Regions from separate parts of the Paraburkholderia sp. JPY419 genome, predicted to be linked through region 2. Evidence: predicted binding sites of a transcription regulator. Region 2 holds the regulator's gene; the other holds the start of a gene.

Region 1 (5,676 bases), 2.6 Mb from region 2:
CACGCCCGACCCCGAGTTCGGCAAGGATCATCCGTGCAGCGACTTCACGCCGCCCGTGGTCAAGCTTGGCGCGCACGTGGCGGCGCTTGGCATGCGCTTCTACGACGGCCCAATGTTTCCGCCCGACTACCGCAACAATATCTTCATCGCCGAGCACGGCTCGTGGAACCGCAGCAAGAAGGTAGGCTACCGCGTGGTGCGCGTGATCACCGACCCTGACGGCAGCCACGCACGCCAGCAAGTCTTTGCCGAAGGCTGGCTGCAACCCGGCGAATCGGTGTGGGGCCGTCCCGCCGACGTGCTGCCGCTGCCGGACGGTTCGCTACTGATCAGCGACGATACCGCCGGCGCGATCTATCGCGTCACGTATTCGGCGCCGTAGAGCGCGGAAGCATGTATGTCCGGCTGAGCGGCTGCACTGGTCTTCTGCCAGTTCCGGCGCATGCCGCCGCCCCGCTTTCAGCGCGGGCGCTCGCCCTCAACGTAACCACCCGCCCGCCGCAGGCGTAGAATGCGCGTCGGTCCGCGCCCTGCGGCACACCGCTCCTTTCGACCGCCTGTCACTCTGCCCACGCGTTCATGTCCACCTTTGACTCGACCTCCCCGCGCTTCAGATCCAAGACGCTCACCGCCGCGCTGGCGTTCCTGTTCGGCAGCCTCGGCGCCCACCGCTTCTATCTATATGGCATCCGGGACATCTTCGGCTGGACGCATCTGCTCGGCACGCTGATCGGCATTCCCGGCGTGATGCTGCTGATCGCCACCGAGCGCGCGTCGATCCTCGGCTGGGTGCTCGCGTCGATCGGTGCGGTTTCACTGTTCGCTGCGTTTCTGGCCGCGCTCGTCTACGGGCTGCGTCCGGATCAGAAATGGGATGCGCAATTCAACGCCCACACGCAACGCAAAAGCCGCTCAGGCTGGACGGTCATTTTCGTCGTGATCTTTTCGCTGCTCATTGGTGCGTTTCTGTTGATGACCGGTCTCGCGCTCGCCTTCCAGACCTACTTCGAAAGCCAGGTCGAAGCGGCCAAAGCGATTTCGCAGTAACACCCGTGGGCCCAGCAGGCATTCCTGCTCGCTAGAAAAGCCTCAATTGTGGATTGTCAGGCGCCGGTGCGCTCGCCTGCTCGGCTCGCGGCGACTCGATCCGGCGAAAGTGCGACATGTCGAGAATGCCGCGGTCACGCCCGCTCAGCCCCAACCGGCGCGCGGCCTTTTGAAAGCGCTGCTTGAGCAGATCCGCCCATAACCCCTCTCCCTTCATGCGGGTCGAGAACGACGAGTCGTAATCCTTGCCGCCCCGCATGTCGTGCACACGGTTCATCACGCGCTCGGCCCGATCCGGGAAGTGTGCGCTCAGCCAATCCTTGAACAGTGGCGCGACCTCCCACGGCAAGCGCAGCACGATATAGCTCGCGTTGCTGGCGCCCGCTTCCGCGCACGCTTCGAGCACGCGCTCCATGTCCGGTTCGGTGACGAACGGGATCACTGGCGCGATGCTCACGCCGACCGGAATGCCCGCCTCGCTGAGCGTACGGATCGTGCGCAGGCGGCGCGACGGCGTGGCCGCGCGCGGTTCGAGCGTGCGCGCGATGTCGGCGTCCAGCGTGGTGATCGTGATCGCGGCCATGAATTGCCCGCGCTCCGCCATCGGCGCGAGCAGGTCGATATCGCGCTCGATCAGCGACGATTTGGTGATCGCCGCGAACGGGTGATTGCGCTCGCTGAGTACCTCGATCACCCGACGCGTAAGTCGCAAGTCGCGTTCGGCCGGCTGCCATGCGTCGGTCGCGACGCCGAGCGCGATCGGCTCGGGCACATAGGATTTCTTCGACAGTTCCCGCTCGAGCAGTTCGGGCGCGTTGATCTTCGCGTAAATGCGGCTCTCGAAATCGAGCCCCGGCGACAAGCCCAGGTAGCTGTGCGTGGGCCGCGCGAAGCAATAGATACAGCCGTGCTCGCAACCGCGATACGGATTCAGCGACACATTGAACGGAATGTCCGGCGACGCGTTGCGTGTGAGGATGGTTTTCGCGCGCTCCTCGAACACCTGCGTGCGCAGGAGCTTCGGCTCGCCGTCTTCGTCGGCCGCCTGCCAGCCGTCGTCGACGGCCTCGCGCTGGTCGACTTCGTAGCGGCCCTGGAGGTTCGTGACCGCACCGCGCCCCTTGCGAGGCGCCGGCGGCGCGATCGGAAATTCGGGAATGTCAGGGGTGTTGGGGTCATCCACGGCGGGCCACGCAAAGCAAGCGCAAACAGGAAGCGCCAAAAGAAAACGGCGCAAACACCTGTATAAATATACAGTATCTACGCCGTTTGTCGAGCACTTCGTGTGCCGCGAGATGCGCGACCAGCCCCGTCAGCGATCAGGCACTTAGTCGGTAACCGCGATCGTCAGCGTCTCCTTGATTTCCTCCATCACCACATAGCTCTTCGACTGCACCGCCCCCGGCAACTGCAGCAGGATGTCGCCGAGCAACTTGCGGTAGTCGGCCATTTCGCCGATGCGCGCCTTGATCAGATAGTCGAAATCGCCCGACACGAGGTGGCACTCGAGCACCTCGGGGATCTTCTGCACCTCGCGGCGGAACTGGTCGAACATGTTGCCGCTCTTGTGATCGAGCGTGATCTCGACGAACACCAGCAGCGCCGCGCCCAGTTCTGCCGGATTCACGCGCGCGTAGTAGCCGGTGATCACGCCGTCGCGCTCCATCCGCTTGACGCGCTCGATGCAAGGTGTCACCGACAGACCGACCCGTTCCGCCAGGTCCTTCATCGCCATACGGCCGTCCTGCTGCAGGAGCCGCAGGATCTTGTGATCGAGCTTATCGAGAGCCCGCACGGGATGGCGCTGGGTACGCATAGTGTTTTTGCTGAAAATGATGAAAATACGATAACAAAACCTGCTTCACTGTTAATAGTATAGCGGTTAACACTGGGCAGACGGCATTTCACCTCACGTTGCAGCTCGTTGAATCGAAGCAGATCGAATCCAGCGAAACGCGCCTTGCCCTCACTCAATTTTTGGATATCTGGAGCAGCTATGCGAGTCGTCGTTTTGGGCAGTGGCGTCGTCGGTGTAACGAGCGCGTACTACCTCGCACGCGCCGGTCACGAAGTGACCGTCATCGATCGCGAGGCCGGCCCGGCGCTCGAAACCAGCTTTGCCAACGCGGGCCAGATCTCGCCGGGCTACGCGTCGCCGTGGGCCGCGCCGGGCGTGCCGCTGAAGGCCGTCAAGTGGATGTTCCAGAAGCACGCGCCGCTCGCGATCCGCCTCGACGGCACCGCGTTCCAGCTGCAATGGATGTGGCAGATGCTGCAGAACTGCACGGCGCCGCGCTATGCGGTGAACAAGGGCCGCATGGTGCGGCTCGCCGAATACAGCCGCGACTGCCTGCAGGCGCTGCGCGCCGACACTGGCATCCAGTACGAAGGCCGCACCGGTGGCACGCTGCAGGTATTTCGCACGCAGCAGCAGTTCGACGGCGCCGCGAAAGACATCGCCGTGCTGCAGGAAGCCAACGTGCCGTACGAACTGCTGAGCGCCGACCAACTCGGCAAGGCCGAACCGGCGCTCGCCGCGGTGTCGCACAAGCTCACCGGTGGCCTGCGCCTGCCCGGCGACGAAACCGGCGACTGCCAGATGTTCACGACGCGACTCGCGGCACTAGCCGAGCAACTGGGCGTCAAGTTCCGCTACAACACGCCGATCGACGCGCTCGCGATGGCGGGCGGCCGCATCGCCGGCGTGCAGTGCGGCGGCGAACTGGTGCGCGCGGACTCGTTCGTGGTGGCGCTCGGCTCGTACTCGACGCGTTTCCTCGACGGTATCGTGAAGATTCCGGTCTATCCGCTGAAGGGCTATTCGATCACCGCGCCGATCGTCGACGCGGCTGCCGCGCCGGTGTCGACCGTGCTCGACGAGACCTACAAGATCGCGATCACGCGCTTCGATGACCGGATTCGCGTCGGCGGCATGGCCGAGGTCGTGGGCTTCGACAAATCACTGCGCGAGGCGCGCCGCAAGACGCTCGAGCTTTCGGTGAACGACCTGTTCCCGGGCGGCGGCGACACGTCGAAGGCGACGTTCTGGACCGGTCTACGGCCGATGACGCCGGACAGCACGCCGATCGTCGGCCGCACGCCGGTGCCGAACCTGTTCCTGAACACCGGCCACGGCACGCTCGGCTGGACGATGTCGTGCGGCTCAGGCCAACTGCTCGCCGACCTGATGTCGGGCAAGCAACCGGCGATCCGCGCGGACGATCTGTCGGTGCATCGCTATCTCGGCGAGACCGCGGGCGAACATCGGCCGGCGTATGCGTGAGTTCGAGTGCGTGCGCTGACGCGGCCCTGGCCGCAAGCGCACGCGGCAACAAACAGCAGCGGCAAAAACAAACGGCGCCTCGCGAGGCGCTGTTTGTTTTCCAAGGTGCCGCCGCAATCGCGGCAGGCACCGAGGCATGCTTAGAACTGGTCTTCCGACAAAGCCAGCACGCCCTCGCCACCCTTCGCGCTGACGATCGCCACTTCGAGCGCCGCCGCCTGCGGCAGCACATGCTCGGCGTAAAACCGCGCGGTCGCAATCTTCGCGTCATGAAACGCGGGATCCTCGTCGCGCCTCGCCGCTGCCGCAAGCTGCGCACGCGCCATCTGCCAGCCGCCTAGCACGATGCCCGCGAGCTTCAGATAGGGCACGCTGCCCGCGAACACCGCATTTGGATCGCCCTTCGCATTCGCGACGACGAAATCGACGACGGCGCCAAGCGCCCGCTGACCCTCAGCGAGTTGCGTCCGCATCGACGCGAACGCCGCGCCCTGCTGCGCGCCGAGCGCTTCGACCGTTTCGGCGATACCAGCAAGCAGTTCCTTCGCGACCTTACCGCCGTCGCGCAGCGTCTTGCGACCAATCAGGTCATTGGCCTGGATCGCGGTCGTGCCTTCGTAGATCGGCAGAATGCGCGCGTCGCGGTAGTACTGCGCGGCGCCGGTTTCCTCGATGAAGCCCATGCCGCCATGCACCTGCACGCCGAGACTCGTCACGTCGATTGACAATTCCGTGCTCCAGCCCTTCACGATCGGCACCAGGTATTCGTAGATCGCCTGATGCTTGGCACGCGTCGCGTCGTCAGGATGACGATGCGCGATATCGCAGTGCGAGGCCGCGACGTACGCGAGCGCGCGCGACGCCTCGGTGAGGCAGCGCATCGTCGACAGCATGCGGCGCACGTCCGGGTGCTGGATGATCGCGACCGACTGCTTCGCGGAGCCATCCACGGGGCGGCTCTGCACGCGCTCCTTCGCATACGCGACCGCCTTCTGATACGCGCGATCCGAAATCGCGACGCCTTGCATGCCGACCGCGAAACGCGCGGCATTCATCATGATGAACATGTATTCGAGGCCGCGATTCTCTTCGCCGATCAACTGACCGATCGCGCCGCCGTGATCGCCGAACTGCAGCACCGCGGTCGGGCTCGCCTTGATGCCGAGCTTGTGCTCGATCGACACGCAATGCACATCGTTGCGCTCGCCGAGCGAGCCGTCCTCGTTGACGAGAAACTTCGGCACGAGGAACAGCGAAATGCCCTTCACACCATCGGGCGCGTTAGGCGTGCGCGCAAGGACGAGATGGACGATGTTCTTCGCCATGTCGTGCTCGCCCCAGGTAAT
Region 2 (5,676 bases):
TCCTGCTCGCGCTCGAACTCCTCGAGCACCGGCTGCACCGTGCGCACGACGAACGGCAGGCCGATGAACGTCAGCGCGACCAGCGCACCGACCGGCGTGAACGCGATCTTGATGCCGAGCGGCGCGAGGAACTGGCCGATCCAGCCGTTACCCGCATACACTGCCGCGAGCGAAATGCCCGCGACCGAGGTGGGCAGCGCGAACGGCAGATCGACGACCGCATCGACGATGCGCTTGAACGGAAACGTGTAGCGCACCAGCACCCACGCGACGAGAAAGCCGAACACCGCGTTGATCAGCGCGCCGCCGAGCGCCGAGAAGAACGTCAGCCGATACGACGCGAGCACGCGCGGCGACGTCACCGCGCGCACGAACTGGTCCCAGTCGAGCGTCGCGGTTTTCAGAAAGGTCGCCGCCAATGGAATCAGCACCACGAGGCTCAAATAAGCCACCGTGATGCCGAGTGTCAGGCCAAAGCCGGGCAATGCGCTCGGCTTGCGGAAGGTCAACGTGGTCATGCTGGATACTCGTTCATGGTTGATGCTCGCGCGGTTGTTCGTGTTGCGGTGTTGCGGTGTTGCAGTACTACCGCCCTGCTGGCCGCCGGGTCCCGGTTAGCCGAAAGCGCGCCCATTGGGCGCGCCCTTGTTGCCTGTGCCCGTGCTTCAGGCGATGCTGTTACTGCGGCTGATAAATCGAATCGAACACGCCGCCGTCCGCGAAATGGGTCTTCTGCGCGTTGGTCCAGCCGCCGAACGAATCGTCGATCGTGTACAGCTTCAGCTTCGGAAACTTCGCGGTCAGATCGGCCGGCACCTTGTTCGAACGCGGACGATAGAAATTGCGCGCGGCGATCTCCTGCCCTTCCTCGCTATACAGGAAGTTCAGATACGCGTCGGCCAGCTTGCGCGTGCCGTGTTTGTCGACGACCTTGTCGACCACCGCGACCGGTGGCTCGGCCAGGATGCTCACCGTCGGCACCACGATCTCGAACTTGTCCGGACCGAACTCCTTCACCGACAGAAACGCCTCGTTTTCCCACGCGATCAGCACATCGCCGATACCGCGCTGCACGAAGCTGGTGGTCGCGCCGCGCGCGCCCGAATCGAGCACGCCGGCGTTCTTGTACAGCTTGCTGACGAACTCCTTGGCCTTCTGGTCGTTGCCGCCCGGCTGATGCTCGGCGTACGCCCACGCGGCCAGGTAGTTCCAGCGCGCGCCGCCCGAGGTCTTCGGATTCGGCGTCACGATCGACACGCCCGGCTTCACCAGATCGTCCCAATCCTTGATGTGCTTCGGGTTGCCCTTGCGCACCAGAAACACGATCGTCGACGTGTACGGCGAGGCGTTGTCCGGCAGACGCTTCTGCCAGTTCTTGTCGACGAGCCCCTTGTTCGCGATGGCGTCGATGTCATATGCGAGCGCGAGCGTCACGACGTCGGCCTGCAGACCGTCGACCACCGAGCGAGCCTGCGCGCCCGAGCCGCCGTGCGACTGCTTGAAGGTGACGGCTTCGCCGGTCTTGGCCTTCCATTCTTTGCCGAATGCCTGATTGATGTCCTGATATAGCTCGCGCGTCGGATCGTAGGACACGTTCAGCAGCGTGGTGTCGGCGTGCGCGACGCCGCTTGCGTCCAACATGCCGAGCGTACCCGCCGCGCCGACGGCAAGCGCCGTGATCAGTTTTCTGGTCCGAGCCGCAAGCCCCATATGCCGATGGTTCATTTCAACCTTTCTCCGCGTGGTGTCCGCTGTTTAGCGTGTGGTGTTGTTTTGCGTCGCGGTCACGTGCACATGAGCGCTAACTGGAAGCCAGTCTATCGAAGGGCTTTCATCATTAAAAATAATGTTTCTTCATTTTTTAATGCCCAAAAGTGGTAACGGCAGACGCGCCGGCTGTTCAGACGCCGAAATCGTCGCCATGTCGCCGATAAACGACGCCCCAGCGCGCCCCTTGTGTCGAACTTAAAGTAAAGCTTGAAATGCGCCGAATACTGTATAAAAATACAGTCACCTGTTCATACATACAGTGGCCATGACCAAACTCACCGCACGACAGCAGCAGGTTTTCGATCTGATCCGCCGCGCGATCGAACGCACCGGCTTCCCGCCCACTCGCGCGGAAATTGCCGCCGAACTCGGTTTCAGCTCGGCCAATTCCGCGGAAGAGCATCTGCGCGCGCTGGCGCGCAAGGGCGTGATCGAACTCGCGGCCGGCGCGTCGCGCGGCATCCGCCTGCTGTCCGGGCAGGAGGATGCGCCGCACCAGTTCACGCTGCCGCATGCGGGCCTGATGCAGTTGTCATTGCCGCTGATCGGCCGGGTCGCGGCGGGTAGCCCGATCCTCGCGCAGGAACATATCTCGCAGCACTACGCGTGCGACCCGGCGCTGTTCTCGAGCAAGCCCGACTACCTGCTGAAGGTGCGCGGCCTGTCGATGCGCGACGCCGGCATTCTCGACGGCGACCTGCTCGCGGTGCAAAAGCGCAGCGAAGCGAAAGACGGCCAGATCATCATTGCGCGGCTTGGCGACGACGTGACGGTCAAGCGTCTGAAGCGCCGGCCGAACGGCATCGAACTGATCGCCGAAAACCCCGACTACGACAACATCTTCGTGGAAACCGGCAGCGCGGATTTCGCGCTCGAAGGGATCGCGGTCGGGCTGATTCGCCCCAGCGAGTTCTGATCTTTATTGCCGGACCGCTCGCGCCGGTTTGTCCGAACCAAGCCGCATTAACGCCCGCATTGACGCCCGCATTGACGCCCGCATTACGCCGCGCATTCAAGCCGCATCGTCTGGAGAGACTCATGGAACGCCTTGCCCGCCTGCTGCCTTTTCGCCAGTTCGGCCGTCTGCGCCATCTGCGCAAGCTCACGCCTTGCGCGCCGATCGAGGCGCCCGCGGCGCGCACGCCGTCGCTGTTCGACGTGCCTGCCGAAGCTTGCGGTCTGCCGTCGTCGTTGCCGGCGTTTGCGCGCGTATCGCTGAATTCGGCGCTGAATATCGCGGAGCCCGCGCGCCGCGCTCCGGTGCGGGTCTATCATGGACCGTCGCGACTGATCATGGTCGGCACGGTCGACGCCGTATGCCGTATGATCGATCGTTGCATAGCCGACGAAGCCAACGTGCACGGCGCGGTGTTCGAAGCCTGAGCGAATTCTGAGCACGCATGCAATAAGCACTTCGGATGTTCAGAGATTCGCGTGGGATGGGATCGTTTCGACCTCGCCGTGGTCGACGTTAGATCATCACTGACGTGGAGTCCCATTCGATGACCATTCCGAAACGCACACAGGGCAGCGCCACCCGGCCGCTGCTGATCACGCTGATCGTGGTGATCGTGATTGCCGCGCTGGGGTTTATTTACGCGTCGCCGTATCTCGCGGTGAACAATCTCAAACGCGCGGCAGACGCGCGTGACGTGCAAACCGTCAATCAGTACGTCGACTTCCCTGCGCTGCGCGATAGCCTGAAGCAGCAGGTGGGCGCGATGCTGACGCGCCGCCTCGAAGCGGATGCCGGCAACAAGATGGCCACGATCGGCGCGGTGATCGGCGTGACACTGATCGGCCCGCTCGTCGATGCCTATGCGACACCCGACGGCGTCGCGGCACTGCTGAACGGCATGCCGCCGCGCGGCACACCGGGCGAGCAACCGTCAACACCGCCAGCCGCGGGCGGCGAAGCGCCGGCCGCATCGGCCGCGGGCGACACCACCACGCACGCAAGCGCGCCACCGCCCGGGCGTCAAAGCACGGCCGGCTATCGGAGTCTCAACGAGTTTGTGGTCACGTACCGCCGCGGGGAAGGCAACGCGAACTATTCGGCTATCTTCCGTCGCGAAGGTCTGGTCACGTGGAAGCTCGCGGCGATCAATCTGAACGAGTGAGGTTCAAGCCGTGAACTGCGGAGATGCGCGGGCTGGCCATTGAAGCCAGCCGCGTGTCAAGTTTGTTCGTATTACGCCGCGGCCGCCTGCTGCTGCTCCTGCGCGGACGAGCACGCCACCAGAATGCTGCACGACACGCGGTCGAGCAGCGGCGTGTTGCCCGCCCCCATCCACCACCTCGACAAACCGGTCCGGCAACGATGTCCCACCACCACGAGGTCGACGTGCAACTCGTTGGCAAGATTGGCGATCTCGTCGATCGGATGACCGAATGCGAAATGCCCCTGCGCGTTCACGCCTCGCTCGGTCAGCCAGTTCACGCCCTCCTGCAGAATTTCGCGGGCCGTTTTTTCGAAGCTTCCGCAGGCCACATCGGTCAATAAGCCCGCGCTTTGCGCGATGCTCGAACGCATGTCTACTACCGACAGCAGATGCGTTTCCGCCTTCAGGTCCAACGCCAGATCGGCGCCGCAACGCAGGGCTTTGCGGCCTTCGCGCGAGCCGTCGTAGCACAACAGGATTTTCTGATAGCTCGCCATCTGTCTTCTCCCATTCCGCGGAAAGCGCGGTCTGAATCAATCATGGTGCGCCGCAATTCGGCTTGCAAGGGATGGAAAACGCTAAGTGCATAGTCGGTGCGTGCTGAAGCCGTCTGCACAAGCGTTGGGCCACCTGGAGCAGTGTTCGCACACGTTTGTGGCACCGCAAAAGTTCGTATGCGAACGCATCGCATCCCATGCATTACGCGTTCCCGGACACCCACTCGCGTCAGTGGCCGATACCCTAGAATAAGCGGCCTGTGCGCAATGCGTGCGTCGCAGGTATGTTGTGTGTCTTGCGCGTACGTTATGTCTTCTTCCGGAGCCTCGCTCGAGTCATGCCCGCAGCCCCCATCGAATTCCATCAGGTCAGGAAAAACTACGGCGAAAAAACGGTCGTCGACGGATTGTCGTTTCATGTGAACACCGGCGAATGCTTCGGGCTGCTTGGCCCCAACGGCGCCGGCAAGACCACGACGCTGCGCATGCTGCTCGGCATCGCGGCGCCCGACGCCGGCGCGATCCGCCTGTGCGGCGAACCGATCCCTGGCCGCGCGCGCCTCGCGCGCTCGCGCGTGGGCGTGGTGCCGCAGTTCGACAACCTCGATCCCGATTTCACCGTGCGTGAAAATCTGCTCGTGTTCGGCCGCTACTTCGGTCTGAGCGCCGCGCAGTGTCGCGCGGCGGTGCCGGGCCTGCTCGAATTCGCCCGCCTCGAGAACAAGGCGGACGCACGCGTGAGCGAACTGTCGGGCGGCATGAAGCGGCGCCTCACGCTGGCGCGCGCGCTGATCAACGATCCCGACGTGCTGATCATGGACGAGCCGACCACCGGTCTCGACCCGCAAGCGCGCCATCTGATCTGGGAGCGACTGAGATCGCTGCTCGCGCGCGGCAAGACCATCCTGCTGACCACGCACTTCATGGAAGAAGCCGAACGGCTCTGTCATCGACTGTGCATAATCGAGGAAGGACGCAAGATCGCAGAAGGCGCGCCGCGCGAGCTGATCGAGTCCGAGATCGGCTGCGACGTGATCGAGATCTACGGTCCCGATCCGTTTGCATTGCGCGACGAACTCGCGCCGCTCGCCGAGCGCACCGAGATCAGCGGCGAGACACTGTTCTGTTACGTGTACGACGCGCAGCCCGTGCATATGCGCCTGAAGCAGCGCGCGGATTTGCGCTATCTGCATCGGCCGGCGAATCTCGAAGATGTGTTTCTGCGGCTCACCGGCCGCGAAATGCAG

What was found. The regulator LexA, encoded in region 2, represses DNA repair genes until DNA is damaged. The targets are predictions, from matches to a motif close to ACTGTATNNNNATACAGT.
Region 1: QFZ91_RS19540 (PA0069 family radical SAM protein) is a predicted target of LexA. The motif match lies at 2,288-2,305, and genes of this name have one in related genera.

What each region holds. Positions count from the first base shown of each region.
Region 1 covers NZ_JBNDKV010000002.1:2,899,778-2,905,453, reverse strand. Annotated here, with positions in the region: gene QFZ91_RS19550 (PQQ-dependent sugar dehydrogenase) at 1-382, shown strand, start outside; gene QFZ91_RS19545 (NINE protein) at 580-1,047, shown strand; gene QFZ91_RS19540 (PA0069 family radical SAM protein) at 1,079-2,230, opposite strand; gene QFZ91_RS19535 (Lrp/AsnC ligand binding domain-containing protein) at 2,375-2,863, opposite strand; gene QFZ91_RS19530 (D-amino acid dehydrogenase) at 3,044-4,330, shown strand; gene QFZ91_RS19525 (acyl-CoA dehydrogenase) at 4,471-5,676, opposite strand, start outside.
Region 2 covers NZ_JBNDKV010000002.1:317,926-323,601, forward strand. Annotated here, with positions in the region: gene cysT (sulfate ABC transporter permease subunit CysT) at 1-518, opposite strand, end outside; gene QFZ91_RS07660 (sulfate ABC transporter substrate-binding protein) at 679-1,725, opposite strand; gene lexA (transcriptional repressor LexA) at 2,036-2,686, shown strand; gene QFZ91_RS07670 (hypothetical protein) at 2,809-3,153, shown strand; gene QFZ91_RS07675 (DUF2939 domain-containing protein) at 3,273-3,890, shown strand; gene QFZ91_RS07680 (universal stress protein) at 3,962-4,429, opposite strand; gene nodI (nodulation factor ABC transporter ATP-binding protein NodI) at 4,768-5,676, shown strand, end outside.